4 regions of the Pseudomonas sp. NPDC087690 genome follow, and region 1 is predicted to be linked to each of the others. Evidence: riboswitches for the same ligand, from Rfam matches in the RefSeq annotation. Region 1 holds a riboswitch; each other region holds the start of a gene.

Region 1 (7,556 bases):
TTCTCGTCCTTGTCGAGGAAACCGGTCAGCACATCCACCGGTTTGCCGCTCGGCTTGCCGCCGGTAAACGGCACGAAGATCACTTTGTAGCCACTGTGCGGTTTGCGATTCCATGAGCCGTGCTGGCCGATAAAGGCGCCTTCCTTGAACTGCGCCGGCAAGGTGTTGCCTTCGGCGAACGTCAGACCGAGAGAAGCGGTATGCGGGCCGACGGCATAATCCGGAGCGATGGCCTTGGCCACCAGGTCGAGATTTTGCGGCTCGACGCGCACATCGACGTGCTGCCCGTAATAACTGAACGGCCAGCCATAAAAACCACCGTCCTTTACCGAAGTGATGTAGTCCGGTACCAGGTCGCTACCGATCTCGTCACGCTCGTTGACCGCCGTCCACAACGCACCGCTGGCAGGCTCCCACGCCAGGCCGTTCGGGTTGCGAATACCGGAAGCAAAGATCCGGTGATTGCCGGTTGCCCGATCCACTTCCCAAATCGCTGCACGACCTTCTTCTTTATCCAGACCGTTTTCGCCGACGTTGCTGTTCGAGCCGACTGTCACGTACAGCTTGCTGCCGTCCTTGCTGGCGATGACGTTTTTGGTCCAGTGGTGATTCAACGTACCACCGGGCAGATCGACGACCTTGATCGGTTGCGTCTTGATCTCGGTCGCACCGGGTTCGTAATGGAAGCGCAACAGACGATCGGTGTCGGCGACGTACAAGTCATTGCCGACCAGCGTCATGCCGAAAGGCGAGTTGAGGTTTTGCAGAAACACCGTGCGGGTTTCGGCCACGCCATCGTGGTCGGCATCTCGCAGCAAGGTGATGCGGTTCGGGCTCGGCACGCCGGCGCCAGCCTTGCCCATCACGGTCTTCATGACCCAGCCCCTGATACCTTTGCTGTCGTCGGGTTTTGGTGGAGCATTGGTTTCCGCCACCAGTACATCACCATTGGGCAGCACATAGAGCCAGCGCGGGTGGTCGAGACCTTCTGCGAAGGCCGCGACTTGCGTACCCGCCGCTGCCGTCGGTTTGGCACCTTCGGGCCAGCCGATCGCCGGGGCGATGTTCACCGTCGGGATCAGGGTCTTGTTCGGTTCGGGCAGCTTCGGTGACGGGCCGGTGCCATCGGAGACTTGCAGGCTGGAGCTCTCACCGCAGGCGGCGAGCCCTCCGGCGAAAGCGATGACGAAAACGAGCTGGGGCTTGCGCATTGCTGATCTTCCCTATGAATGCATTCCTAATCATAGAGGAGGGCGCAAGCCCGATGGTTCAACTGCTCAGCCGCGGGCTTCCTTGAACAGCACGGCGATGCCCGGATGATAGTTGCCAGCCTCGCTGCGCAACTTGCGGTAGGCGTAGGGGAAATACCAGGCGACCGCGCAGGTGTGCTCCTTTTGCAGGTCGTCGACCATGTCTTGCAGCTCTTCGGGGCTGGCGCTGTGTTGGGCTTTTTGCGGCGCGACAAACAGGCAGCCAAGTTTGAGGTCGCTGGCAAAGCTGATGCGTTTCGCATCGCTGGTGATGTCGAGGAGAGCTTGGGTCAGGTTGAGATTATTCACCCGGGGCCAGCGCTGCGTGGCCTGGATGTAAGCGCGGTCATCGGCGCCGGCGAGGAACAGGTCGGCGCGGGCATTGCGCTCGCCTTCTTCATTCTGTTTGCGCGTGGCAGTGTCGTTGAGAGTGACCAATTCGGCCATCCAGGCTGCTGCGGTCAGCAAGCCGAGATTGGCTTTCTCGTCGTGCCAGTAAGGCGTGTCGCTGTCGCCGCGTACGGCGTTGTAACGGTCGATACAGTCAAACCAGCGTTCAAGCACCGGGCGCATGAATTCCAGGCGCGGGTTGCTGATGATCATGCCTTGCATCGTCATCATCCTTATTGTTGTGGTGGCTTTTTCGAGAAAAGCATGGCTCTTTGATATCATTTGTATCAGTGTGGCACAAGATTGGCGCCAGATAATTGATCGACGGCAGTTATTCGCCCGCTGGCCCCCTCTTTAATTGACGCTCCACCCCCAACCCTCTAACCTTCGCGGCTTGTTTCAGGTGCTCTGTGACTGCGGTTGACAGAGTGAAACAGGGAAGCCGGTGAGGGTTGTCTTCAAGCGAAGAACGATCACGATCCCGGCGCTGCCCCCGCAACGGTAAATGAGTAAAAGCTGCGCCTTGAGCCACTGCTTCGAAACAAGCGGGAAGGCGCGCAGCCAGGCCAAGCGCCGCTCATGAGCCCGGAGACCGGCCTGATCCATCCAGCGGCATCACGGTGGGCGATGCCAGGCTTTTTGCCGTCTATTCTTGTGCCTGCCCGCCGTTATCCAGCCCCAACGGAGAGCTCCCCCATGACTGATTCCCCCGAGCGCGACGAACGCCATCTGGCGCGTATGCAGCGCAAAAAAGCCGTGATCGACGAACGCATCGCCAACTCGCCCGACGAGTGCGGCCTGGTGCTGGTGCTGACCGGCAACGGCAAAGGCAAAAGCAGCTCGGCGTTCGGCATGCTCGCCCGCGCCATGGGCCACGGCATGCAGTGCGGCGTGGTGCAGTTCATCAAGGGCCGCAACAGCACCGGTGAAGAATTGTTCTTCCGCCGCTTCCCCGAGCAAGTGCGCTTCCACGTGATGGGCGAAGGTTTCACTTGGGAAACCCAGGACCGCCAACGTGACATCGCTGCCGCCGAAGCCGCCTGGGCCGTCTCCCGCGAGCTGCTGCGCGATCCGTCGATCGGCCTGGTGGTGCTCGACGAGTTGAACATCGCCCTCAAGCACGGCTACCTCGATCTCGATCAGGTGCTCAGCGATCTGCAGGCACGTCCGCCGATGCAGCATGTGATCGTCACCGGTCGCGCGGCCAAGCCGGAAATGATCGAAATGGGCGACACGGTCACCGAAATGGGCATGCTCAAACATGCCTTCCAGGCCGGCATCAAAGCGCAGAAAGGCGTCGAACTTTGAATCAGCCACGTCACTGCCCGGCGGTGCTCATTGCCGCGCCGGCCTCCGGTCAGGGCAAGACCACCGTCACCGCTGCGCTCGCCCGTTTGCATCGCAATCAGGGGCGCAAAGTGCGCGTGTTCAAATGCGGCCCGGACTTTCTTGACCCGATGATTCTCGAGCGCGCCAGCGGTGCGCCGGTGTATCAACTGGACATGTGGATGGTCGGCGAGCAGGAAAGTCGTCGTCTGTTGTGGGAAGCCGCTGCCGAGGCGGATCTGATTCTGATCGAAGGCGTGATGGGCCTGTTCGACGGCACGCCGTCGAGTGCCGATCTGGCGCGGCACTTCGGTGTACCGGTGCTCGGGGTGATCGACGGCACGGCGATGGCGCAGACCTTTGGTGCGTTGGCGCTAGGTTTGGCGAAGTATCAGCCGGATCTGCCGTTTGCCGGTGTGTTGGCCAATCGTGTCGGAACCTTGCGCCATGCGCAATTGCTCGAAGGCAGCCTCACCGAAGGTCTGCGTTGGTACGGTGCGTTGTCGCGCGAGACTGGCATCGAATTGCCGAGTCGTCACCTCGGTCTGGTTCAGGCCAGCGAGTTGAATGACCTTGATGTGCGTCTCGACGCCGCTGCCGACGCACTGGCCAGTAGTTGCGAGGTAGCGCTGCCACCGGCCGTAGAATTTGCCGCACCGGATGTTATCGCTGTCGAGCCGCTGCTGAAGGATGTGCGCATTGCCGTTGCGCGTGATGAGGCGTTTGCCTTCACCTACGGCGCGAGTCTGGATCTGCTGCGCGCGATGGGTGCTCAGTTGAGCTTCTTCTCACCGATTCGCGATACGCAATTGCCTGAGGCAGACAGTCTGTATCTGCCCGGCGGTTACCCGGAATTGCACCATGTTGCGTTGTCGCAGAACACCGCGATGCTTGAGGCGATTCGCGCGCATCATGCAGCGGGTAAGCCGTTGCTCGCTGAGTGTGGCGGCATGTTGTATCTGCTCGACTCTTTGACGGACGTTGAAGGCACTCGCACCGAATTGGTCGGACTGCTCAAGGGCGACGCGGTGATGCAAAAGCGTCTGGCGGCACTGGCGCTGCAAGCGGTGGATCTGCCGGAAGGTTCGTTGCGCGGGCACACTTATCATCATTCGTTGACGACTACCGAACTGACGCCGATTGCGCGTGGCTTGAGTCCGAATGGTGGGCGTGGTGCTGAGGCGGTTTATCGGGAAGGGCGGATGACGGCTTCTTATGTGCACTTCTATTTTCCGTCGAATCCTGTGGCTATCGCAGCATTGTTTGCACCGTCCCTTGAGGACGCTATCGCGAGCAGGCTCGCTCCTGCAGTGGGCGATGTCGTGCCTGACGAAATGCAATCCCCTGTGGGAGCGAGCCTGCTCGCGAAAGGGCCATGACCGACAACGCATTCTCCGAAGCCGAGCGCCAAGCCGTCTATAAAGCCATCGCCGAACGCCGCGACATGCGCCACTTCACCGGTGGCAGCGTCGAACCGGAGTTGTTGCGCCGACTTCTGGAAGCCGCCCACCAGGCCCCAAGCGTTGGCCTGATGCAGCCCTGGCGCTTCATCCGCATCAGCGACAGTAGCCTGCGCGGCGAGATCCAGAATCTTGTGGAAGAGGAACGCATCCGCACCGCCGAAGCCCTCGGCGAGCGCAGTGACGAGTTCATGAAACTCAAGGTCGAAGGCATCAGTGACTGCGCCGAAGTGCTGGTTGCGGCGCTGATGGATGATCGCGAAAAGCACATCTTCGGGCGCCGCACGCTGCCGGAAATGGACATGGCCTCGCTGTCCTGCGCGATCCAGAATCTGTGGCTGGCCTCGCGTGCCGAAGGCTTGGGCATGGGCTGGGTCTCGCTGTTCGAGCCGCAGGCGTTGGCGGATTTGCTGAAGTTGCCCGAAGGTGCCAAGCCTCTGGCCGTTTTATGTCTGGGCCCGGTCAAGGAATTCTATCCGGCGCCGATGCTGGTACTCGAAGGGTGGGCGCAGGCGCGTCCGCTCAATGAGTTGCTGTTTGAGAATTATTGGGGAGTGAGTCAATGAGTGTGGCGTTGTTGAGTGTCGCCGCGGTCGCGCTGGATGCGCTGCTGGGTGAACCGAAACGCTGGCATCCGCTGGTGGCGTTCGGCAATTTTGCCGGGCGCATCGAGCAACGTTTCAACGCCGGTGGGCGGGGCTGGCGCAGCCATGGCGTCACCGCGTGGGTGATCGCGGTGGTGCCGCTGACCTTGCTCGCCACGGCGTTTTCCTGGGCGCCGTATGTGGGTTGGGTCGTCGAGATTCTGGCGTTGTATTGCGCCCTCGGCATGCGCAGCCTCGGCGAGCATGTCGCGCCGGTAGCCGCAGCCTTGCGCGCGGATGATCTGGATGAGGCGCGCAAGCGAGTCGGCTATCTGGTCAGTCGTCAGACCGATGAACTCGACAGCACTGCTGTCGCTCGCGCTGCCACTGAGTCAGTGTTGGAAAACGGCAGTGACGCGGTGTTTGCCGCGCTGTTCTGGTTTGTCGTCGCCGGAGCCCCGGGCGTGGTGCTCTATCGCTTGAGCAACACGCTCGATGCGATGTGGGGCTATCGCAACGAACGCTTCGAGCGTTTCGGTTGGGCAGCGGCAAAAATCGACGACGTGTTGAACTACATTCCTGCGCGTCTGGTGGCGTTGACCTACGCGCTATTGGGCAAAACCCGACTCGCGCTTAAGTGCTGGCGCACACAGGCACCGAAGTGGGATAGCCCTAACGCAGGTCCCGTGATGGCGGCTGGCGCTGGTGCGCTGGGCGTGGAATTGGGTGGGCCGGCGATTTATCACGGTGAACTGCATGAGCGTCCGCAACTCGGCGAAGGGCAACCGGCCGATGCCGACTCCATCGACCGTGGCTGGCAATTGGTCCAGCGCGGCGTATGGTTATGGCTGCTGATTCTTTGCGTTGGGGCTGAATTCTATGCTTGAGCACGGTGGCCGGCTGCGCAAGGCGGCGCACGATTACGGCATCGCCGAGGCGGACTGGCTCGACCTGTCCAGCGGTCTTGCGCCGTGGCCGTTCCCGATCCCGGACATCCCGCTGCGCGCCTGGGCGCGCCTGCCGGAAACCGATGACGGTCTGGAGCAGGCGGCGTGCGATTACTACGGTGCCACGCAAGTGCTGCCGGTGGCCGGTTCGCAGATGGCCATTCAGTTGCTGCCGCGTTTGCGTCGCGCTGGCAAGGTTGGCGTTTTATCGCCGTGCTATGCCGAGCATGCCGAGGCCTGGCGCCGCAGTGGCTACATCGTGCGCGAAGTGCTGGAGCAGGAAGTCGAGTTCTTTCTCGATAACCTCGACGTGCTGGTCGTGGTCAATCCGAACAATCCGACCGGCCTGAGCCTGACACCGGCACGGCTGCTCGACTGGCATGCGCGACTGGCGCAGCGCGGTGGCTGGCTGGTGGTCGATGAAGCGTTCATGGACAACACGCCGCACCTGAGCCTGGCGGCTCACGCGCATCAGGTCGGGCTGATTGTGCTGCGTTCATTCGGCAAGTTTTTTGGCCTCGCCGGTGTGCGTTTGGGGTTTGTCCTGGCCGAGCGCAAGTTGCTCAGGTTGCTCGCCGAACAGGTCGGGCCATGGGTGGTGAGCGGGCCGACACGGGTGCTCGGGCAAGCGTGTCTGCAAGACACTGAAGGCCACACACGCCAGCGGATTCGCAGCGAAGAAGCGAGCGAGCGGCTGGCCGCACTGCTTGAACGCTACGGCTTCAAACCGCAGGGCGGCTGCGCGTTGTTTCAGTGGCTGGTCACTGATAAGGCGCCAGCGCTGCACGAATTCATGGCCCGACGCGGCATTCTCCTGCGCATCTTCACGCACAACAGCAGCCTGCGCTTCGGCTTGCCGGCTGATGCGGCTGAAGAGGCGCGTCTGGAACAGGCTTTAATCGCTTTCACCAAGGACAACCCATGACCACCCTGATGGTGCAAGGCACCACTTCCGATGCCGGCAAAAGCACACTGGTCACGGCGCTGTGCCGCTGGGCAACACGTCAGGGTGTGGCGGTCGTGCCGTTCAAGCCGCAGAACATGGCGCTCAACAGCGCGGTGACAGCCGACGGTGGCGAGATTGGCCGAGCGCAAGCCGTGCAGGCGCAAGCGGCGTTTCTTGAGCCGCACACCGACATGAACCCTGTTCTGCTCAAACCGAACAGCGACACCGGCGCCCAAGTGATCATTCATGGTCGCGCGGTGACGTCGATGAATGCCGTGGCGTATCACGACTACAAAGCCATCGCCATGCAAGCTGTTCTGGCTTCTCATGAGCGACTCAGCGCCGCGTATCCACTGGTGATGGTCGAAGGTGCTGGCTCGCCGGCGGAGATCAATCTGCGTGCCGGCGACATCGCCAACATGGGTTTTGCCGAAGCGGTGGATTGTCCGGTGCTGCTGATTGCCGATATCAATCGCGGCGGGGTTTTTGCCCATCTGGTCGGCACGCTGGAACTGCTTTCGCCGAGCGAACAGGCGCGGGTCAAAGGTTTCATCATCAACCGTTTTCGCGGCGACATCGCCTTGCTGCAACCGGGCCTCGACTGGCTGGAACAGCGCACCGGCAAACCGGTGGTGGGCGTGCTGCCGTACGTG
Region 2 (7,556 bases), on a different contig from region 1:
CTTTAGTCGGTCGCCAATTCAGCCATTTCGATCTAACGATAGATCGAAATCAAAGACCTGCCGGGGTACTTTCGGGTGCGTTTATACGGAGGCGTCATCGAGTTTTCAAAGGGCGTCTTCATGGCGACGAACAGCTTGAATTGCCGAGAAATTTCCTGCTGCAAAAACTGTTCAGCCGTCGGGCGCTCGCTCAGCTCTGGAGTGCTTTCAGGCGTCTGGCTGTGATCATTTGATCATGAGGGAAACTTGTGTTGATCAAGATTAAATTGAGTTTGTCTCACTAACGACCGATGCCGACAATGGCCACCATCAACAAGACATTGGAGTTGTTTGTTATGGCACTGGCCCATTCCCTTGGATTTCCGCGCATCGGTCGCGACCGCGAACTGAAGAAAGCGCAAGAGGCGTTCTGGAAAGGAGAACTGAACGAGGCCGGCCTGCGTGAAGTGGGTCGCGAACTGCGCAAGGCCCATTGGGACTTGCAGAAAAACGCCGGCATCGAGTTGCTGCCGGTTGGTGATTTCGCCTGGTACGACCAGGTGCTGACCCACTCGCTGATGTTCGGTGTGATCCCTGAGCGCTTCCGTCCGCACGACGGCAAAACCAACCTGCACACCCTGTTCGGCATGGCCCGAGGCGTCAGCGACAGTTGCTGCGGCGGGGCACACGCTCAGGAAATGACCAAGTGGTTCGACACCAACTATCACTACCTGGTCCCTGAATTCAGCGCGGATCAACAGTTTCAGTTGGGTTGGGATCAACTCTTTGAAGAAGTCGAAGAAGCTCGCGCACTGGGTCACAATGTCAAACCGGTGATCATCGGCCCGCTGACTTATTTGTGGCTGGGCAAGGCCAAGGGCGCCGAGTTCGACAAGCTGGAACTGCTTGATCGCCTGCTGCCGCTGTACGGGCAGATTTTCGCGCGTCTCGCCGCTCAAGGCGTGGAGTGGGTGCAGATCGACGAGCCGATTCTGGTGCTCGATCTGCCGCAAGAATGGAAGAACGCTTTCGAGCGTGCCTACAACCAGATCCAGCGCGATCCGCTGAAGAAGCTGCTGGCGACTTACTTCGGTGGCCTGGAAGAAAACCTTGGCCTGGCCGCCAACCTGCCGGTCGACGGTTTGCACATTGATCTGGTGCGCGCACCGGAGCAATACCCGACCATTCTTGATCGCTTGCCGGCTTATAAAGTGTTGTCCCTGGGCGTGGTCAATGGCCGTAACGTCTGGCGCTGCGATCTGGAAAGTGCCTTGGCGACTTTGCAGCACGCACATGAGCGTCTCGGTGATCGCCTGTGGGTTGCGCCGTCCTGTTCGCTATTGCACAGCCCGGTGGATCTCGGTCGTGAGGACAAACTCGATGCCGAGCTGAAAAGCTGGCTGGCCTTTGCCGTACAGAAGTGCGAAGAAGTGGCTGTGCTGGCTCAGGCTGTCAACCAGCCCGAAGCGCCGCAAGTCCTGCGTGCACTGACCGAGAGCCGTTCGGTGCAGGCCGCCCGCGCGGCGTCGCCACGTATTCACAAGCCTGCCGTTCAGGCTCGGGTGGCGGCAATCACCGCCAAGGACAGCCAGCGTCAATCACTGTTTGCCAAGCGCATTGCCAAGCAGCGCGCTGGCCTGGATCTGCCGCTGTTCCCGACCACGACCATCGGTTCGTTCCCGCAAACTGCATCGATCCGCCTCGCGCGCCAATCGTTCAAGCAAGGCAAACTGACCCTGGCCGAATATACCGAAGCCATGCACAGCGAAATTCGCCATGCGGTGGAAATCCAGGAGCGTTTGGGCCTCGATGTGCTGGTGCACGGTGAAGCCGAACGCAACGATATGGTCGAATACTTCGCCGAGCAACTCGACGGCTACGTGTTCACCCGTTTCGGCTGGGTACAAAGTTACGGTTCGCGCTGCGTGAAACCGGCGGTGATTTTCGGCGACCTCAGTCGTCCGAAAGCCATGACGGTCGAGTGGATCCGCTACGCCCAGGGCCTGACTGACAAGGTCATGAAAGGCATGCTGACCGGCCCGGTGACCATGCTGATGTGGTCGTTCCCGCGTGAAGACGTCAGCCGTGAGGTACAGGCTCGGCAACTGGCGCTGGCAATCCGTGACGAAGTGATCGATCTGGAAGCCGCCGGCATCAAGATCGTGCAGATCGACGAAGCAGCATTCCGTGAAGGCCTGCCGTTGCGTCAGGCGCAGTGGCAGCATTATCTGGACTGGGCGACCGAAGTGTTCCGTCTGTGCGCCTCTGGTGTGCGTGACGAAACCCAGATCCATACGCACATGTGCTACAGCGAATTCAACGATGTGATCGAATCGATTGCGGCGATGGATGCCGACGTGATCACCATCGAAACCTCGCGTTCGGACATGGAACTGCTGGATGCCTTCGAAGCTTTCGCTTACCCGAACGAAATTGGCCCGGGCGTCTATGACATCCACTCACCACGCATTCCGGACGCTTCGGAAATGGCCAACCTGTTGCGCAAGGCCGCCAAGCGCATTCCTGCCGAGCGGCTGTGGGTCAACCCGGATTGCGGTTTGAAAACCCGTGGCTGGCCGGAGACCGAAGCGGCGCTGGTGCACATGGTCACCGCCGCCCGCCAGCTGCGCAAAGAGCTGGCGTAACACCTGAATCACCTGAATGCACACAACCCCTTGTAGGAGTGAGCCTGCTCGCGATAGCGGTGTGTCAGTCAAATCATCGGTGACTGACACACCGCTATCGCGAGCAGGCTCACTCCTACAGGGGGTGTGTATGTATTCTCAGAAACGGGAATTCTCATGGCATCGCCGGGAGGCTGTTGCTACTGTGCCCAGCCGCAGTCCAGGTGTTTGCCGCTACATGAGTGATCAACCCGTTATCCAGGCTGTTTCCGACGCCGACATTCCTGAAGTTCTTGATTTTGTACTAAAGGCCCGTGCCGAGCTTTTCCCCAAGCTCAGCGCGACCGGCATGCCTGATGATCTGGCGCGTTTTGCCGAGGTTTATCTGCGTGGGGCAGGGCGCTTTCTGATCGCTCGCCACGAAGGGCAGATCGTTGCCTCCATCGGCTATCTCGCCTATGACCGGCGCTTCCCGCACTTGCTCTATCCGGACGTTAAAGTGGTGGAAATCGTCCGTCTGTTTGTCTTGCCATCGCAGCGCCGCTCAGGGCTGGCCGGCGCGCTGTATCGATCACTCAAGGAACTGGCACTCGCCGACGGAGTTGAGGTGATCTACCTGCACACCCATCCGTTTCTGCCGGGGGCCATCGCGTTTTGGCAACGGCAGGGTTTCGAGATTATTGACGTCGACGCTGACCCGGTCTGGCAGACCACGCACATGCACGCCGTCATGAGTGGAATCGAAGAATCTGCGCCCCATCAAACGGGTCCGTCAAATAGTGCGCCCTGACCCCGAACGTCTCCTGTAAGCGCTGCGGTGTCAGCACCGTCAAGGGTTCGCCCAACGCCACCAGTCGCCCGCGCTCCAGCACCGCCAGACGATCGCATTTCAACGCCTGATTAAGATCGTGCAGAGCGATCAGCGTGGTCACCGGCAACGCTTGCACCACGTTGAGAATGGTCAGTTGATGCTGAATGTCGAGGTGGTTGGCCGGCTCGTCCAGCAACAGGATTTGCGGTCGCTGCGCCAGTGCCCGAGCGATGTGTACCCGTTGTCGCTCGCCGCCGGACAGACTGCGCCAGAGACGGGTGCGCAGGTGCATCGCGTCAACGTCAGTCAACGCCTGCTCAACGATGGCGTCGTCCACCTGCGACCACGGTTGCAGCGCCGACAACCAAGGGGTGCGTCCCAGCGCCACCGCATCGAAGACGCGGATGCCGTCATCGGTGTCGGCCTGTTGTTCGACCACCGCAAGCTTTTGCGCAATGCTGCGCCGGGCCATTATGCCCAGGCGCTGACCTTCGAGCAGGACCTCGCCAGCGCTCGGTTCACGTAGCCCGGCCAGCAACTTCAACAGGGTGGATTTGCCCGAGCCATTCGGTCCGACGATGCCCAGGGTTTCGCCGCGCTGAACCTCAAGGCTGACACCGTTGAGCAACTCGGCGCCGCGTACCTTGAAGGTCAACCCGGCGCAACTCAGAACACTGCTCATCGCGCCGATCTCCGACCCACCAGAATCAGGGCAAACACCGGCGCCCCGACCAGTGCGGTAATCACCCCGACGGGAATCACCTGACCCTTGATCAAGGTGCGTGACAACACGTCAGCGGCAATCAGAAACACCGCGCCACCCAACGCACTGGCCGGCAACAGCCGAGCATGCCCGGTGCCGAGCAACAGCCGCGCGGCGTGGGGAATTACCAACCCGACAAAACCGATCGAACCGACAATCGACACCATCACCGCCGTCACCAGCGCCGCACAACCAATCAGCAAAATCTGTACGCGCCGCACCGGTATTCCCAGGGACGCAGCGGAATCGGCGCCAAAGGTAAACGCATCCAGCGCCCGCCGATGCCACAGACACACGACCAATCCCGCCACGGCCACCGGCACTGCCAGCCACACCGATGGCCAGCGCACCCCGCCAAGATTACCCAGCAGCCAGAACATGATGCCGCGCGCCTGTTCGGAACTGGCCGAGCGGGTAATCAGAAACGCCGTCAGCGCATTGAACAGCTGCGAGCCGGCGATCCCTGCGAGAATGATCTGCCCGGTGCCACTGGCCGAGCCGCTGACCCGCGCCAGCACAATTACCAGCACGAACGCCGTGACTGCACCGGCGAAGGCACCGACTGACAAGGAGATGATACCGGCGCCAACACCGAGTAACGCCACCATCACCGCACCGGTCGAAGCGCCGGCAGAAATCCCCAGCAGATAGGGATCGGCCAGCGGGTTGCGCAACAGCGACTGCAAAATCACCCCGCACGTCGCCAGTCCGGCACCGCATGCGGCCGCGACCAGTGCGCGGGTCAGGCGATAGTTCCAGACGATGCCTTCGTCGATAGGATCCAGCGCGTACCCGGCGCCCCACAATTTGTTCGCCAGCACTTGCACGACCACGCCCGGTTCAATCGAGGTTTCACCGATGGCCACGCCAGCGACCACTGCCATCAACAGTGTCGCCAGGGCCAGCAGCGTGCGGATCAGGCTGGCACTCATTGCGACAGGTCATAGCCGTTGATGGCCGTGGCCAGTTGCTCGATGCCGTCGAACATGCGCAGGCTGGCCTGCATGGCCATGGCGTCGAGAATGATGATGCGGTTGTGTTTCACCGCGTCCATGTTGCGCGTCACCGGGTCGCTGCGCAGGAAGGCAAGTTTCTTTTCATAGTCGTCGGCGGGAAAGCGTCGACGATCCATGCGCGCGATGACCAGGAAGGTCGGGTTGGCCTTGGCGATGGTTTCCCAGCCAACCGTTGGCCACTCTTCATCGGACTCCACCACGTTGCGCACGCCGAGGGTGCTGAGCATGAAATCGGGAATGCCTTTGTGCCCGGCCACAAACGGCTCGATGTCCATTTCGGCGCTGGAGAACCAGACCAGTGCGCTGGCGTCCTTGAGCTGTTTGCCCTGGGCGGTGGCGATGGATTTGGCGAGGCTGGCCTTGAGCTGATCATTGAGCTGCTGCCCGCGATCCTGCACATCAAAGATTTGCGCCAGTTGGCTCACGCTTTTGTAAATCGTATCGATGCGAAACGGTGCCAGCCGCGTGCCGTCGGCGCCAACGAGGTTGTCCTTGGCTTCGCAATCGGAGGGCAGCAGGTACGTCGGAATCTTCAATTCATGAAACTGCTCGCGGGTGCCGACCGCGCCTTGCGGGCCGACCATCCATTCCAGCTCCACGGCGACCAGTTCCGGGCGCTTGCCGATGACCGCTTCAAAACTCGGTTCGTTATCGGCCAGACGCTCGATCTTGTCGTCCTGCGGCTTGTACTTGGCCAGCACATTGTTGAACCACAGCGAGGTGCCGACGACTTTGTCGCCCAGGCCCATGGCGTAGAGCATTTCCGTGCCGGCCTGGCCGATGGTCACGGTGCGCGTCGGTGCGTGTTGGAAGGTCAGGGTGCTGCCGCAGTTCTCGACCGTCAGCGGATACACCGTCGGGGCCGCCTGCGCCAAGGCGCCAAGGGTCAGGCCGGTGATGAGGGTGGCGATGCGGGGCAGCAGCATGGGGCAGTCTCCGAGGGAACCGTACGGGGAGCGGGAGAGTACGGTCTGGAAACACACCATCGAACGCGGTCAGGAAAACAGCGCAAGGCCGGTCATCAAACAAAGACGCGCACGGCACGATGTCCTTCCCGGACACCCCGCCGGTTAGTAGTCACTGTGCCGGCAGGTCTCCTGACTGATGCGTCATCGCCTGGCTCCGGCCTTCCCGGGATTCACCCAGTGGCAGTCGTGGAGCAGGCTCGGCACCTACAGTTGCGGGGGCAGTTCCGATCAGTGCTGAGCAAGCACCTCGGATTCCCTATTATTCCCGTTCGGGAACCGGCGGCGGCATGGTAGTCGATCGAGCCGCTGAAGGGGAGACGAATCTGCCGTGGCGAGGATTAGTGTTGGCTCATCAAACCGTGCAGCACGCCTAAACGCAGGCCCGGTTCGGAGGGCACCATCTGCGCAATGCCGAACACTTTGAAGGCCGCCAGCATCAACACCAGCCCACCAGGCAGAATGCTTTGGCGATGGGGTTGCAGGCCGGCGAGCTTGAGCTGGTGCACGTTGTTCACTTTCAGCAAAAGCAGCGACAGGCGCAGCAGCCCGCCGTAGGTGATGCCGTCCTGACCGAAGTCGTTGAGACGATTGGCCTTGAGCACTTTGGCGAGCATGCGTGCGGTGCCGGAGGAACCGATGGTCTGCTGCCAGCCCTGAGCACGGTAGCGTCGTGCAACTCTTTCAAACTGCAGGATGGCGAAGCGTTCGGCTTCCTGTAGCGCGCCGGCGGACAGATCACCGCCGCGAAAGAACCGCGTGCTCAGCGTGCCGCTGCCGATGGCGATGCTTTCGGTGAGCAACGGCTGTGAACCCTGGCCGAGGATCAGCTCGGTGGAGCCGCCACCGATGTCGACCACCAGGCGCATGTCTGCGGCGCTCGGCAAGGCGTGAGTCACGCCGGCATAGACCAGCCGCGCCTCTTCATGGCCGCAAATGACATCGATGGGAAAGCCCAGATGCCGTTCGGCACTGGCCAGAAACAGTTGCGCGTTATCGGCCTCGCGTACGGCGCTGGTCGCCACCGCACGAACCCGGCCGGCCTCGAAACCGCGCAGTTTTTTACCGAACCGCGCCAACGCCTGCCAGCCACGATCCAGTGCCAACGCATCCAGCACGCCGCCGTCAAAACCCTCGGCCAGACGCACCGGTTCGCGCAAGGTTTTCACTTCCTGAATCTGCAAGCCCTTTCGACAGCGCACCGATTGGCCGATCATCAGGCGAAAGGCATTCGAACCCAGGTCGATGGCGGCAAACAGCGAGGCGTCGTCTTTCATGGGAATCCTTGCAGAGCATCCGTCGCGAGGCTCAAGACGGTTTGCGAGGATTCTGCCGTGATCTTGATGACATCCTGATGACGGGGCAGGGGCGGTTGAATGAATTTTCGGCTGTCATGAC
Region 3 (7,556 bases), on a different contig from region 1:
GCGTCTGCTTTCGGCCAGAAGCGGACCCTCCACCATCGCATCACATAGACTAAGAACCCCATTGGGTAGTACAAACAGCAACTGCGCTGAAAGCCAAAACCCGGCATTGCGCCGGGCCTTCGTCAACAACCCAAACACATTGACTTTAAATGCGCTTCAAGCTTTCCAGCCGCCTGACGCATAGAGACTCACGCGCAATTCGAGCCTGATCCGATTGAAAAAGCTCAAATCAGCGGCGCAGTGATAAAGCGTCGCGGTTCGGCGCTACGCCGAAAGCCTTCTTGTATTCTCGACTGAACTGAGAGGGGCTGGCGTATCCGGTCTCAAATGCGACACCTGTAACATTTGATGCTCCGGATGCGAGCAGCCGTCGAGCAGCGAGTAGCCTAAGTTGTCGCTGGTAAGCGAGCGGACTATGTGCAGTAACCGCCTTGAAATGTCGGTGGAACGACGTGACGCTCATACCGACATGAGCGGCAAGCCAATGCACACTCATCGGCTTATCGGCGTTCGCGCTGATCCAGTCTGCCGCGATTTTGATTTGTCCGAACCGGGTGTTGTGCATTCCAATTTGGCAGAGCCTGGAGCCTAGCGGACTTAACAATAGGCGGTAGTAGAACTCGCGCTCGAACTGGGAGCCAAGCACCTTAACCTCTGCTGGCGTGTCAAGCAGACCGATGAAGCGAACCAACGGCTCGACAAAACTGCTATCGGCTTGGGCGATAGAGATAGCGCCCGCCTGCGGATACGGTTGGGTGGACTTGCTCATATCGAGAAGCAAGCCAGCGACGATCCCTGCATCGAGCATTAATTCGACACTGATATAAGGTTTTTCCGGGCTCGCCTCTACCACTTCACTCACGAACGGTAACCCGACCGATGCCACTGCACAGGTGCCCGGATGGCAGTCAAACGTGCTATCGGCAATGTTCATCCGCTTGGCGCCTTGCAGCAGCAGATAGAACTTCGGCGCAAATAGAGCCGGGGTCGGAGGAACCGGAGCATCTGTGGATCTGATTGTCAGTCGGGGAAGAGTGTTTGATAGATCGGCGCAACCGCGATGTCGGCTCACTATTGCGAGAAGATGTTCCAGCATGATGGCTATCGATCCTGGTCGCACTCGCGACAGGCCAGTGGTTTCTCAAACTAAAACAGTTGGTAGGATCAGGCAAGGCTTTAGCACTATCGAGGATGTGGTCGGGCCGGATGTTCGCGAAAGTGGAGGCATCCAATATAACCCTGGCTTAGAGGGCCGATGATGTCAGACCAACCTTCTCGCTTGCAGCAATTCATGGACGAGGCGTCCATCCGGAACACCATTGCACGTTTCGCCGACAGCGCGACTCGCGCAGACCTCGCAATGTTTTACTCGGTTTGGGCAGATGATGGCGAATTCATCATTGGTCAAGCCCCTCACGGCCAGTACTCCAAAGGCCCAGACAACAACGTGGCGCTGCTTCACAAACTGCGCGCAGGCAAGGAGTTCTTCGTCCAATTCGCACTGCCGGGGGTGATTGTTATCGACGGTGATCAGGCAACTACCCGCACATTCGTGCATGAATCTGCACGCGGCCCAGGCGAGAAGTACTACCGCAATCACTGCATTGCGTTCGATGTGCTGCAACGCTCGGGAGACGATTGGGTTTTCAAGAGCAGATCCTTTCAGTACCTCTGGCTCGACACCGAAGCGTTCTCCGGAACCGGATTCCCGCTATTTCCGGCGGCATAATGCCTGGCCTGACTACCTGATCCCTTTGACAGGGCTATTCATATGTCGAAACAGATGTGTTTTTTGGGCTACAGCGGGCGCGATGCAATCGACCCGCTTCCAACGATTTTCGCCCAGGCAATAAGGCACACGCGGGTTCTCAGAACGCTTACGAGTTTCGCAAACGCGTCAGCGGCCACGCTGTGATACCCATTGTTTCGGCGATACAGCACCACTGTGCGACCAGGCAACGATAGGATTGTCCGAAGCTCACGTAATCCAGCTTGCTCACGCACTATCGCGTCGAGAAGGATAGTCGCCAAGCGACATTGCTTGAGTACATTGTTCAAGATGGCAATCGAGTTAGCTTCCAGCACGATGTTCGGACTAAAACGTTGCTTCTGGCGCCAGGCATCCACCGCCATCCGTGTCATTCGGCCAAGTTCTCCCTGTCGCGACCGTTCGCTTTGGGTCGTAAGCAACCTTCTGTGACTGGCAGCTATTGGCCGAAAGCAGACATTCACGACGATCCGCTTCAATCTGAAAACAGTCGAAAGCATTCATCAAATGTCACGATTGTGGCTACCTTTGCCAAGATCAAATGACCAAGCGCAATGAGAAACACCCAATGCAGCACGAAACACAGCTAAAAACCCTGCTCACTCAGGATCCTGTAAGGATGAAAATCCTGCGCATGGCTCGCGAACTGGACTTGCCGGATTGCTGGATTGGCGCCGGTTTCGTGCGCAGCCTGGTGTGGGATCACCTGCATCAGCGCCAGCCATCAGCGTTGCCCGCAGACATCGATGTCATCTGGTTCGACTCGGCACGTGCCAGTGCGCAAACCGATTCGGCGCTGGAAAACATACTGTCGAGCCTCTGTAGCGAACTGAACTGGTCTGTAAAGAATCAGGCGCGAATGCACCTGCGCAACGCCGATGCTCCCTATCGCTCCGCTGCCGATGCGATGACCTGTTGGCCCGAAACGGCGACTGCCGTTGCTGTCAGACTTGATCGTGACGACGAGATAGAGATTTCGGCGCCGTTGGGGCTGGATGATCTGTTCTCGCTGGTGATACGGCCAACAGAACGATTCAGAATCGAAAAACATGCCATGTTTCTGGAGCGCATTCGAGCCAAGGCGTGGCGTGAGACTTGGCCCGACTTGATCTTTGTCACGGAGCGGTGAGTTCTCACCCCTGCCGGTTCCTGCCAAGTACGGCCATTCGCAGACAGCAACTTCTAAGGCTATGATCGCAACATTCCAGCCTCTCCCGAACCCAACCCCATGCCCACCTCAAAAATCCGCCCAACCCCCGCCCCGCTCCTCAACCCGGACGAATCCGTGGTCCTGTTCGATGGCGTGTGCAAACTCTGCAACGGCTGAGCGCGTTTTTTGATTCGTCATGATCATCAACGCCGCGTACGTCTGGCCGCCGTGCAATCTCCCGAAGGCCAGGCGCTTCTGGCGTGGGCCGGTCTGCCAATTGATCAATTCGACACCATGGCGGTCATCCGCGACCGCCACTACTGGGAACGTTCTAACGCTTTCTTCGAAATCATCAGCCAATTGCCCGCCCGCTGGCAGCCGTTGCGACTGCTGCGCATCTTCCCCCGGGGCCTGCGCGACTGGGCTTACGACCGCATTGCGCTGAACCGCTATCGCCTGTTCGGCAAATACGACACCTGCCTGCTGCCCACGCCTGACCATGAACAGCGCTTCCTCAAAGCAACGGCGCCTACAGCAGAAAGCTGAACAACTGCACTGGTGTCATCTTCGTCACCATCATCAGCACGATGACAAACATCCCGGCAAACCCGAGCACGCCCATCCAGAACCATTTGCGGTAAACCAATTGATATTGTTCATCAAGCCCCGCCCCCACCTCGCTCGCACTCGTCGCCATCACACACAGCCGCTTCTGCAACAGCAACACCGGCAGCCACAGCGAGCCGACGCAGAAGAAGATGATCAACGACGTCAGCACCCACTCGGTGCTCATGCTCAGCCCGGAAAGTCGCATCAACAGATAACCCGTGATGATCTGCACGAAACCGGCCGGCGTGGTGATCCACGTGTCAAAGCTCACCACCATGCGCGCGACGTGGGCAATCACTTGCGGGTTGCGTGTGCGGCTGGCGGCAATCAAGTAGAGGTAGGAGCCCATGCCGAAGCCGAACAGGAAAATCGCCGCGATGATGTGCAGGTACTTCAGGCACAGATAGAGCATGTCAGCGTTGCCCGTCCGCGAAGTTCACGGCCAGGCTCAGGTTGGCCGGGTCGTTGATCGCGGCCATGTACTCGGCGACGCTGATTTCGCCCACGCAAGGTCGGGCGCCGGCGGTCGGCACGTAGCCTTGGGCCATTTTCGTCGCCAGTGCTACGGCGGCGCAGCTGGGGATTTCCGGGCCTTTGTCGTTCAGGGCGGTGAGTTGCGCGGTCATGGACAGCGGTTTGCCGTCAACGCCAAGGCCCTGCACGTCGATGTACATCGCGCTTTTGCCATCGCCGAAACGCTCGAAGCGCGTGCCCAGGCGATGCAATCTTGCGGCCCACAAAGCATGGTCGCGCACCAGTCCGATTTTGAGTGCCTGAGCCAGCAGACCATTGGCGATACCGCCGAGCTTGAGCCCGGCGCCCGCCTTGAAACTCAGGGTCTGCGCACCATAACGACCGGCGAAAATATCCATGTCCGGCACATCGACGTTGGCCAGCAGCCGCGTGCCCATCTGCGGCATTTTGCGCAAGGTCAGGTCCAGCCACCCCGACACTTCGTGCACCTTGCCGTTTTTCAGTTGTTTGATCGGTTTGCCGGCATAGGCGAGTACGCCTTCGATGGTCGACAGACCCGGCATTTTCGCCGAAGAAGAAATGCCGTGTTCGATCGAGTCGATGCGTGAAAAACGCTGGCGCTGTTCATCGATGATTGCGGACGACAGCGTCGGCACCGAGCTGCAACCGCTGAGGATCGCCACGCCGGCCTGCTTCGCTCCCGCGTCGAGAATGTGGATGCCGTTGACGAAGGTGCGGCAGTCCGCCAGATCGCAGTAGTTCACGCCAGCGTCGATGCAACTCTGCGCAACGGCATAGGATTGCCCCTGAAACGGCCCGCCGGTATGCACGACCAACTGAATGTTCAGCGCACGCAATGCGGCTTCGAACTCTTCGCCCATGGCGTCGCCGCACCAGCCTTCGCAGACGTTGCCCGATTGGCTGTTCAGCTCATCGAGTTTGCGCTGCAATTTGCGCGGGTCACGACCCGACAGCACCAGCCCGATGTCCGGCATCAGCGCCAGATGGCGGCACACGATGCTGCCGAAATTTCCGTAACCACCGACCACCATCACCCTGAACGGCATGCAATTCTTCCCTAAATCAATCCATCAACAGGCGTGCAGGATATAGGGCTGAACGTCAGCAAGCCATCCACTGTAGGAGTGCGTTTTACCCGTAAGGACTAGAAATTGATCTTGAACCCCAACATCGCGTCATACCCATGGCTGTCGCCATCAAAGCCCTGCCGATAGCCAGCCGAAGCGGTAAACGTGGTGCGCCGGTTAGCCTGGTAATCCACCCCCACATTGACCTCGCCCCACGTGCCCTGAATGTCGGATTCGAACGGGATGTACCCCGATTCAGAGGAAAACTCGGTTTTCGGTTGCCCCTTGAATTCATGCCAGATACTCGGACGGATCCAGCCATTGGTGCGCCGTGCGCTCTTGTCGACGCCCTCGGTGTCCCAGTCCTTGGCGATACGTACGCCGGCGCGGCCGATCAAAGAATCCACGTCCTTGAAGCGAATTTTCGCGCCGACGTCATCACTGCTGTCCAGATCGACGTAGCTGTAGATCGCCTGCAATTGCGGCTCGATGTACCAGTCTTTGTCGACTTCGAACGGGTAGCCGTTTTCCAGCGACGCGGTGTAGCCCCAGCCACGGGTTTTCAGTTTGGCCAGGTCGTTGGGTTTGGCTTCGATGTCGAAGCGGTTGAGCTGCAATACGCCGTCCAGATACCAGCCGGAGGGGCCGAAGTGTGTCCAGTAGGCGCCGACGCCGTAAGCGCGTTGGCGTTGTTGCCGCGACTGTTCAATGAAGAGCCGGCTGTGGTGGTAATGGTGGTGCCCGTCTGAGTGCTGATCGACGCATCGACACCGGCTGCAGGCAAACAGGTTTGCGAGACGTTGTAGGCACCCGCCGCCAAAGGCCCGCACGCGGCCTGAACATCTGCGAGCATCAGGGTGTTGGCCATGGCGACCAGTAAAGCATTGCGCATGAAATGCGGGACGTGTCCGCCATGAGATGGGCCGCTGGCACCGTGCATGAAAACCTCCCTGTTCAGCGTGCCTGGCGTATCCCTCACGCCTGTCGACGCCGCGCAATATTGCGTTGTGATGACCGCTATAGACCTTAGTAGTTATTTCCAAAGTTGGTAATTCGCGGGTCGAGGACCTGGATTGGCAAGTTGACGAACGGTCTGTCGAATGTTCAGATGCCGCCCAGTTTCAGGTGTCCCATGCCGCCGTGCATGGGGTGAAACGGGAAACCGGTACGTTCTTTTCGAACAAGTCCGGTGCTGCCCCCGCAACGGTATGCGCGTGATGCTTTCGATACACCACTGTGGCCGCACGGCCATGGGAAGGTGAAAGCCTCGATACGCGCGAGCCCGGAGACCGGCCTGAAATTTCGTTTGGCAAAATCCTGCGGTGGGCGGGCATGGGCCGGTATTGGCTGTGCGCGATGCCTTCTCCTGCATGCTCTTCTGCGAAGATCCTTTTCGAGAAGACAATGATTCGACCTTTCAACACTTCTGCTCCAACCCTCTTGTTCGGCTGCCTGTTCAGCCCTCTGCTGCTGGCGGATGACGCGCCACTTGAACTCAATCAACAAATCGTTTCCGCACCGTCGGTGGAGTCCACCACAGTCGCCGACATGGCCAAGTTCGGCAGCAAGGTCGAGATCGTCACCCGCGAGCAGATCGAACGCGCCGGGCCCAGTGCCGATGTCAGCCGTGTGATGCAGATGTTCATTCCCGGCTTGTATGTGGCGCCGAAAAACGGACCGTTCGACTACGGCACTTATTCGCTGCTGGGCGGGCGCAACGACGACACGCTGATCCTGCTCGATGGCGTGCGCCTGAACAATCGCTTGTACGGTGGCCTCTATCTGGACACCCTGCCGGCTAACGCCATCGAACGCATCGAAGTGCTCAAGGGTGGTCAGAGCCTGTTGTTCGGCACTCAGGCCGTTTCCGGTGTGATCAACATCGTCACCCGCAGCCCGCAATTGCGCAAAGCCTCCGGCGAGGTGAATCTGGGCGTCGACAGCTTCGGCGGCACCACCGAAGATGCGCGGGTCGAAAATATCTTCACTAACGGTTTCGGCGATCTCGGGTTGTTGGCGTATGTCAGCCACAACGTCTCCGACGGTTATCAGCCGTATCGCAATCGCGACATGAAAAACGTCAGTGAGAAAAACCGCGCCTACGAAGTCACCACGTTTGGCGGCAAGGCGATTCAGTCGTTCGGCGATGATTCGCGGCTGGAATTGTTCTACCAATACGCCGACGCCAACCTCGACTTCGCCCGCCCGGTGGACAACCACACAACCACCAACGATCGCGTACAGCAGATCGCCACGGCGACTTTCGAGCAGACCATCAATGAGCGTCTGAGCTACTTCGTCAAAGGCCATATCAACGACTGGGACACGCGCTACACCCGCGTTAACAACGTCGAGGGCGGCGGTACCAGAGTGATCAACCACAACGACTATTGGGGCTTCACCGATTGGGGCGTGCAGGCCGAAGGCAAGGCTGAACTGCCCGGCGGCCACGTACTGGTGTTCGGCA
Region 4 (7,556 bases), on a different contig from region 1:
AACCAAAAGGCTTTGCCCCGGCGTACGGCACTTCGCTGAGGCTCAGTGTTCCCTCGCTACGGTGTCCATCCGGGGGCATCGCCTACGGTTTGCTTCGCTGCACCTCCTCTCGATGAATGCGGCTGCGCCGCACGGCGCTGCGCGCCTACCCCCGGATGAACACCTCCGCTCGGCCTGCCGAAGGGGCAAAAAAGCCAGATCAAAAGCCAGATCAAGAGCCAAAGCCAGATCACGAGCCCCTCACCCTAGCCCTCTCCCGGAGGGAGAGGGGACTGATCGAGTTGTTTGGGCGAGGTACGCCGACGTGCGATACCGCGTCGAACGCGCATTTTGAAAAGCCCAAAAATCGGCTCCCTCTCCCTCGGGAGAGGGCTGGGGTGAGGGGCGAATCCACCACAAAACCAAAGCCGACCACGCTGTGCTCTTTACCACTCAACAGGATGAGCGTTAGCTCGGCTGCAGCTCTTGATCTGTAAGGCGACGTCGGAAGGCTGAGTGGAGGGATTGATCCGGGCGTGGGAGCGCAGCAACCGTTTGGCGCAGCCAAACACAGCGAGAGGAGGTGCAGCGAAGCAAACCGTAGGCGCTGCGCCCGGATCGATCCCGGAGCGAAGGGACCCCGAGCCCCAGCGAGCGGGCCGCACGTAGGAGCAAGCCTTTTTGGTTACTTTTTTCTGGGCCGGCATTCCGGGCGTCTGGAAAAAGTGACCCGCCGTAAGGGCGGAACCCTAATCAGCAACACCCGCAGCAACGGATATACACCCAAAAATTGACCAAAACCCCACCCCCATGCTCTCCTACACACCTTGTTACGGGTGCCCTTCACAGGGTGAAACGGGAAACCGGTGAATCATGTGCTTTACTCAAGCCCATGTCAGTCCGGTGCTGCCCCCGCAACGGTAAGCGAGCGAAGCGTCAGATCCACTGTGCCAGTACGGTATGGGAAGGTGACGCTTGCAGGTAGGCCAGATGCCAACCCCTCGTGAGCCCGGAGACCGGCCCGCAACGCACAGTACGCATTTTGCGTCGCTGAACATAACAAACCCGCGGTGGGCGGGCGCTGTTCGAACCCCTGCGTGCTCGACCCGCAGGGGTTTTATGCGCTCTGAATCACCCGCTGACACTCCAGAGGGAAGCGCCATGTCGATCATCAGCAGCACCGGCAGCAACACGGACAAAATCGCCAGCACCACCACCCTGAGCCAACGCCTGACCGCCGCTGTCTTCGCGTCGATTCTGGGTGCCAGCCTGGTCTATTTCGCCGGTTTCTCGCATATCGAAGCAGTGCACAACGCCGCGCACGATACCCGCCACAGCGCCGCGTTCCCGTGCCACTGAGACCTGCCGACATGATCAAGCGAATTGCTCAAACTGCAGGTTTCACTGGCTTGCTGGCCGCCCTGCTCCTCACCCTGCTGCAAAGCTTCTGGGTTTCACCGCTGATTCTCCAGGCGGAAACCTTTGAGAAGGCCGAACCGGTTGCCGAAGTCCACGAACACGCCGCTGGCACTGCTGCGCACACTCATGATACCGAGGCCTGGGAGCCGGCAGACGGCTGGCAGCGCGTGGTTTCGACCACTGGCGGCAACCTGGTGGTGGCCGTGGGTTTCGCCCTGATGCTTGCGGGTCTGTACACCCTGCGCGCGCCGACCAAAACTTCGCAAGGCCTGCTCTGGGGGCTGGCCGGTTACGCAACATTCGTGCTGGCGCCCACTCTGGGCCTGCCACCTGAATTGCCGGGCACCGCTGCAGCCGATCTGGCCTCGCGACAGATGTGGTGGATCGGTACTGCCGCGTCGACCGCTGTCGGCCTGTCGTTGATCGCATTCAGCCGGCACTGGTTGATGAAAATCCTCGGCGTGGCGATCCTCGCCGTGCCGCACGTGATCGGCGCGCCTCAGCCGCAAGTGCATTCGATGCTCGCCCCTGAAGCATTGGAAGCGCAGTTCAAAATCGCTTCGCAGCTGACCAACGTAGTGTTCTGGCTGGCCCTGGGCCTGATCAGCGCCTGGTTGTTCCGCCGCAAAATCGATGGTCAATACCACGCATGACGAGTGACAGCGCAGCGCCGACCTTCGTGGTCGGCCTGGGCTGCCAGCGCGGCTGCCCGGCCAGCACGCTGCGCGCGTTACTGGATCAGGCGTTACAGGCACATCGCATTGAGCTTCATGCGGTGAAGGCTTTGGCCAGTATCGACCTGAAACGCGATGAACCCGGTTTACAGGAACTCGCCGCACAACTGGCGCTGCCATTGCTGTACTTCAGCAGCGAGGAGTTGGCCAGTTACCAAGAGCGACTCAGCCACCGTTCCGAGATCGCTTACGAACGCACCGGTTGCTACGGCGTTGCCGAAAGTGCTGCGCTGGCCCTTGCCGAACAGTTGATTCAGGCACCGGCAAAACTGCTGATTTCCCGGCAGAAATACGCCCAGGCCACCTTCGCATTGGCCGGCGCCGCGTAAAAACCCGATAATCCCCGCCATCGATCATGAGCAATCTTCATCTGAAGCGATTGCTGCGCCTCTTTTTCACAGGATTCTACGATGACCGTCTACTTCATCGGCGCCGGCCCCGGCGACCCGGAACTGATCACCGTCAAAGGCCAGCGGCTGATCCGCAGTTGCCCGGTGATCATTTATGCAGGCTCGCTGGTACCGGCGACGGTGCTCGAAGGTCATCAGGCTGACACGGTAGTCAACAGCGCCGAATTGCATCTGGAACAGATCATCGAACTGATCAAAACCGCCCACGCAAAGGGTCAGGATGTGGCGCGGGTACATTCCGGCGATCCTAGTCTGTATGGCGCGATTGGTGAGCAGATTCGTTATCTGCGCGAGCTGAATATTCCGTTCGAGATCATCCCTGGCGTGACCGCGGCGGCCGCGTGCGCGGCGTTGCTGGGCGCGGAGCTCACGCTGCCGGACATTTCACAAAGCGTGATTCTGACGCGTTATGCCGATAAGACCGCGATGCCAGCGGGTGAGGAACTCGGCAGTCTGGCGCAGCATGGTGCGACCATGGCGATTCATTTGGGCGTTAATCATCTGGACAAGATTCTGACGGAACTGCTGCCGCATTACGGCGCTGATTGCCCGATTGCAGTGATTCACCGGGCGACGTGGCCGGATCAGGATTGGGTGGTGGGGACGCTGGCGGATATTGCCGGGAAGGTTGAGGCCAAGGGGTTTCGGCGTACGGCGTTGATTCTCGTCGGGCGGGTATTAGGGAGTGAGGTGTTTAGCGAGTCATCGCTGTACCGCGCGGGGCATGCACACCTTTACAGACCCTGAAAGCAAAAGATCGCAGCCTTCGGCAGCTCCTACATTGGAATGTGTTTCCCTGTAGGAGCTGCCGAAGGCTGCGATCTTTTGATCTTGTGGCACCAGACAAATGCACTCATCACGGGAAAATGCATTGCCTGGTTTGTGACGGCTTCGCAGTGAACACCTTACTTAGTAGTAGGCGTTTTCTTTCTGCGTGTGGTCGGTCACGTCACGAACGCCTTTCAGCTCCGGAATGCGCTCAAGCAAAGTACGCTCGATGCCTTCCTTCAAGGTCACGTCCGCCTGGCCGCAGCCCTGGCAACCGCCACCGAACTGCAGCACGGCGATGCCGTCTTCAACCACATCGATCAGGCTGACCTGGCCACCGTGGCTGGCCAGCCCCGGGTTGATTTCGGTTTGCAGGTAATAGTTGATGCGCTCGTTGACCGGGCTGTCGGCGTTGACCATCGGTACTTTGGCGTTTGGCGCCTTGATGGTCAGCTGGCCACCCATGCGGTCGGTGGCGTAATCGACAACGGCGTCATCGAGAAACGCTTCGCTGAAGTGATCGATATAAGCGGTGAAGCTTTTCAGCCCCAGCGCGGTGTCTTCAGGTTTTTCTTCGCCCGGCTTGCAGTAGGCAATGCAGGTTTCGGCGTACTGAGTGCCAGGCTGGGTGATGAAGACGCGGATGCCGATGCCCGGGGTGTTCTGCTTGGAGAGCAGATCAGCCAGGTAATCGTGGGCGGCGTCGGTAATGGTAATAGCGGTCATGGAAACTCCTCGCAGGCTTGGGCGCAGTTTACGCCAATCGTTGCGCCGGACAAAGTCCTAGTATTTTTGTCGGGAAAGATTCTCGTCGGGCGCGCCGTCGATTCGCGCCTTGAGCCAGCGATAGCTGCGTTTTTCTACCCATTCGTAGCTCAGCCATGAGCCGACGCCGATCGCCAGCGCGCACACGACAAACATCAAATACGGGTTGATGCCATAGCGTCGCGCGATGAAACCGCCCGCCGACAGCACCAGAACATGCATCAGATACACCGAATACGAACAATCACCGAGCAGCTTGAGCACACGGCTGCGCTCGACATAACGCTCAAGCGAGATACACGCCATCACCAGAACCGCACTCGGTACACCCCAATTGAGCAGCCTCGGCGCCGGTGCCAAATGATAAATCGCCAGCAACGCCGCGACGATGGCCGTCAGTGGCAGCCACAGTCCCGCACCGATCCAGCCCCGGCGATAGAGCATGCCGATGCCGATCCCCAGCAGAAACTCATAGACAATGTCCGAACGGTAAAACTCGCTTATCCAGCCAAACCCGGTCCACGCCTGACTCACAGCAAACAGCAACGCCGTGACTACCAGCAGGCGCACCTGCAGGCGGAACAGCAACGCCCAGGCAAACAGCACGTAAAACAGGATTTCGTAATTCAGCGTCCAGCCGACATTCAGCGTCGGATAGAAGCCGTAGCCGCCGGGGTTTTCCGTGGGAATGAACAGCAACGACAACAGCAGATGGTTCCAGTCCACCGTCTGATCCGGCAACAGCGGCTGGGCGAACACCACCAGCAGCGCCATCAGCAGGGTGTACAGCCAATACGCCGGGACGATGCGAAACAGGCGGTACAGCAGAAAGCGCGCCGGTGGCAGCGGTTTGTTTTCGGTCGAGAGGAAAATCACCAGACCGCTGATGACGAAGAAGATATCGACGCCCACCGCGCCCTTGTCGATGAACAGCTGCCCGATGGGCCCACGCGCCTGAAAGTCGAAGAAGATCTGCATGAAGTGATGGCAGACCACCGTCCACGCGGCAAGCGCACGCAGGGCCTGCACTGAAATCAACATTGCCCGCTCCCGATCACAAGTCCTGAAACCACCGCAGATCCCTTGCAGGAGTGAGCCTGCTCGCGATGGCGGCGGCACATTCAACATCTCCAGTGCCTTATTCTCCGCTATCGCGAGCAGGCTCACTCCTACAGGGGTTTTGCGGTGTCGCTTGAAGTTGGGACAGCAAGCCTGTCTCAAACGATCAAAGATTCTCGTAGCGGTTCATGTCCAGCACGCCCTCTTCCACCGGGTCGGTTTCGTGGATGTACTGAGTCAAATCGTGGAAATAGAACCAGAATTGCGGATGACTGCGGCGAATTCCCCAGCGTTCGACGATTTTCTCGAAACGGTTGGCATCTTTGGCGTTTTCCATTGCATCGACAAATTCAGACACCTGATCGGCAGGGATGTTGAAGATGAAGTTCGGATAACTGCTGAGCACGCCCGGGAAAATGGTGATCGTGTCCAGTCCAGGCTGATAGCGCAGCGACTCACCGAGCAGGAACGCCACGTTGCTGTGTGCACGATTGCGCAGCAGGCTGTAGACCTCGCGTTTGCCGCTGGCGGTTTCGACGCGCAGCATCGTCGCTTCCGGCAACTGATCAATCACCTTCAAACCGGCCGCCGGGCGTGAAGTCAGGCGACTCAAGGCCTGTTCGGCATTTTGCAACGCCGGGTCGATATTCGGCCGCGAGCAGTAAGCGCCGTCGCAGCGATTGATCGGATCCGGCCGCGCATTGAGATCGCCGTAACGCGCCAGCAATTGCATGGCGAAGTCGTATTTCGGGTCTTTTTCGTCGAGCTTCAGCGCAGTCGGCTTATCGTCGTCAATCGCTTCGTAATCGAGCCACATCTTGAACTGGCCACTGTTCTGGTACCAATCGTCCAGATAGTCCTCGCGCGAATCGGCCGGCATCAGGCGCAGGAAATTCTGCTCGGCGCCGTTGCGGATCAAGTCGAAATACAGGCGAGTCTGCGCCTGGTGGGAGACGTTACCGAACACGTCGAAGTTGACCGCCAACTGGTAATAGGTGCGTTCAAGCAGCGGGTAGTCGAACAACCACATCGTCTGCGGCACTTCGCCGATCAAGCCCTTGGTCACCGAAGCACTGTCAAAGTGGCGGAAAATGCTCAGCAACGCGTTGTCGTTGCCCGCCCACAGCGTCGACCAACTTGGCGCAGGGACTTCGGCATAGCTGTCGCGACGCAACGCCTCGTATTCATTACGTTTGTCGCGATAGTTGTGCCACAGGCTCAACACGCTGCCGACGTCGTCGTTCTGCCCCGGCATCGCCAGCAACGGCGTGGCCTGGCCACGATAGTTCGGATCGGTGATGTACAAGTCGTGTTCCGGCGCCTGGAACAGCGCCCAGAAGTTGTCGCGGATTACGTCGGTCGCGATCTGCCCACGGCACACGGGTCCACGAATAAAGGTGCGGACAAAATATTCGGCGTTATCGAGCATGAACTGATAACGCGCCTGCGCCGGAATCGCTTCAAACGTGGCGAACGGATTGGCGCGGCTCTGCGGGCCGTAGCCCGGCAAGGCATTGACCTGCCAGTTGCCGCTGTAAAACAGGCTTTTGACCCGCGCCATCTTCGCCGCGCTCAGCGGGTAGGTGATGTGGGTTTTGTGCACGATCACCCCTTGCACCGGCCACAAGCGGTAATACACCTGCGTACCCGGATCGTCGTTCGGGCGGCGGGTGGCGATCAGGTCGATTGGCTGGCCAGTCGGCGTGCGCGAACGCACCCATTGGAAGTAATGCCCCGGCTCGCCGTCCTTGAAATAAAGGTGCGCGAGGAACAGGTGTTCGTACAACCAACGGCCAACCAGGCTTTCGCGGGCACCGGGGCTGTTGAACAGATTTTCCCACTGGACGATTTGCAGGGATTCTTTAGCGCTCGGCGCCAGGCCTTGTTCGTCAATCGGCGCACCAGAGGCGAGCCAGCGTTGCAAGGTCTGGTATTGCTGATCGGTCAGGCCAGTGACTGCCAGCGGCATGCCTTCTTTCGGGTGCGCCCCGGCGTAACCCTCGAATTCGGCGGGCATGGCGCACTGGTTTGCCCGATTCAGACCCAAGACGATGTCTTCGGGAAGTTTCGCGTTGGGCGTCAGCGGCGTCTTGTGCCCCAACTCCAGCATCCGCGCCATCAACGCCGCTTGGCTGCCTTGGGCGTCGAGTACCGAATAGAAGTCCTTTTGCTGCCAGGCGCGCTTGCCGAAGGCGTCGTAAAACAATCGGGTGGTCGGCGCCGCGACAGTGCGCTCGCCGTCATACACCGGCATTTTGCTCGCACCACGGGCTGCGCCCTCGCCACTGCCGAGATTGAGCTGGCAGGCGGAGTCGTAGCAGGCGTGGCAGGCCACGCACTTCTCGGTGAAGATTGGCTGGATGTCGCGGACGTACGAAATAGAAGGGGAAATTGCAGGAGCAACCGCTGGCTCTTGCGCCAT

The links. Region 1 has a riboswitch for cobalamin ahead of cobO (cob(I)yrinic acid a,c-diamide adenosyltransferase). Riboswitches for the same ligand answer to the same signal wherever they lie in the genome.
Region 2: another riboswitch for cobalamin. It lies ahead of ACIPIZ_RS06540 (ABC transporter substrate-binding protein); the one in region 1 lies ahead of cobO (cob(I)yrinic acid a,c-diamide adenosyltransferase).
Region 3: another riboswitch for cobalamin. It lies ahead of ACIPIZ_RS03200 (TonB-dependent receptor plug domain-containing protein); the one in region 1 lies ahead of cobO (cob(I)yrinic acid a,c-diamide adenosyltransferase).
Region 4: another riboswitch for cobalamin. It lies ahead of ACIPIZ_RS02735 (CbtB domain-containing protein); the one in region 1 lies ahead of cobO (cob(I)yrinic acid a,c-diamide adenosyltransferase).

What each region holds. Positions count from the first base shown of each region.
Region 1 is NZ_JBIUVX010000035.1:23,573-31,128, reverse strand. Features, by position in the region: gene ACIPIZ_RS23645 (sorbosone dehydrogenase family protein) at 1-1,211, opposite strand, end outside; gene ACIPIZ_RS23640 (hypothetical protein) at 1,278-1,862, opposite strand; cobalamin riboswitch at 2,025-2,256, shown strand; gene cobO (cob(I)yrinic acid a,c-diamide adenosyltransferase) at 2,337-2,948, shown strand; gene ACIPIZ_RS23630 (cobyrinate a,c-diamide synthase) at 2,945-4,345, shown strand; gene bluB (5,6-dimethylbenzimidazole synthase) at 4,342-4,992, shown strand; gene cbiB (adenosylcobinamide-phosphate synthase CbiB) at 4,989-5,897, shown strand; gene cobD (threonine-phosphate decarboxylase CobD) at 5,890-6,882, shown strand; gene ACIPIZ_RS23610 (cobyric acid synthase) at 6,879-7,556, shown strand, end outside.
Region 2 is NZ_JBIUVX010000002.1:519,997-527,552, forward strand. Features, by position in the region: gene metE (5-methyltetrahydropteroyltriglutamate--homocysteine S-methyltransferase) at 336-2,624, shown strand; gene ACIPIZ_RS06525 (GNAT family N-acetyltransferase) at 2,842-3,393, shown strand; gene ACIPIZ_RS06530 (ABC transporter ATP-binding protein) at 3,332-4,096, opposite strand; gene ACIPIZ_RS06535 (iron ABC transporter permease) at 4,093-5,097, opposite strand; gene ACIPIZ_RS06540 (ABC transporter substrate-binding protein) at 5,106-6,119, opposite strand; cobalamin riboswitch at 6,263-6,457, opposite strand; gene ACIPIZ_RS06545 (Ppx/GppA family phosphatase) at 6,500-7,435, opposite strand; gene ACIPIZ_RS06550 (hypothetical protein) at 7,444-7,556, shown strand, end outside.
Region 3 is NZ_JBIUVX010000001.1:696,128-703,683, forward strand. Features, by position in the region: gene ACIPIZ_RS03160 (AraC family transcriptional regulator) at 230-1,096, opposite strand; gene ACIPIZ_RS03165 (nuclear transport factor 2 family protein) at 1,292-1,729, shown strand; partial or broken gene ACIPIZ_RS03170 (LysR substrate-binding domain-containing protein) at 1,864-2,148, opposite strand; gene ACIPIZ_RS03175 (nucleotidyltransferase family protein) at 2,337-2,897, shown strand; gene ACIPIZ_RS03180 (thiol-disulfide oxidoreductase DCC family protein) at 3,105-3,464, shown strand; gene ACIPIZ_RS03185 (DUF2269 domain-containing protein) at 3,448-3,939, opposite strand; gene ACIPIZ_RS03190 (saccharopine dehydrogenase family protein) at 3,941-5,068, opposite strand; gene ACIPIZ_RS03195 (autotransporter domain-containing protein) at 5,167-5,919, opposite strand; cobalamin riboswitch at 6,196-6,402, shown strand; gene ACIPIZ_RS03200 (TonB-dependent receptor plug domain-containing protein) at 6,494-7,556, shown strand, end outside.
Region 4 is NZ_JBIUVX010000001.1:591,057-598,612, forward strand. Features, by position in the region: cobalamin riboswitch at 797-1,019, shown strand; gene ACIPIZ_RS02735 (CbtB domain-containing protein) at 1,141-1,338, shown strand; gene ACIPIZ_RS02740 (CbtA family protein) at 1,350-2,051, shown strand; gene ACIPIZ_RS02745 (cobalamin biosynthesis protein) at 2,048-2,461, shown strand; gene cobM (precorrin-4 C(11)-methyltransferase) at 2,543-3,289, shown strand; gene nfuA (Fe-S biogenesis protein NfuA) at 3,452-4,036, opposite strand; gene ACIPIZ_RS02760 (acyltransferase family protein) at 4,094-5,116, opposite strand; gene ACIPIZ_RS02765 (fatty acid cis/trans isomerase) at 5,301-7,556, opposite strand, start outside.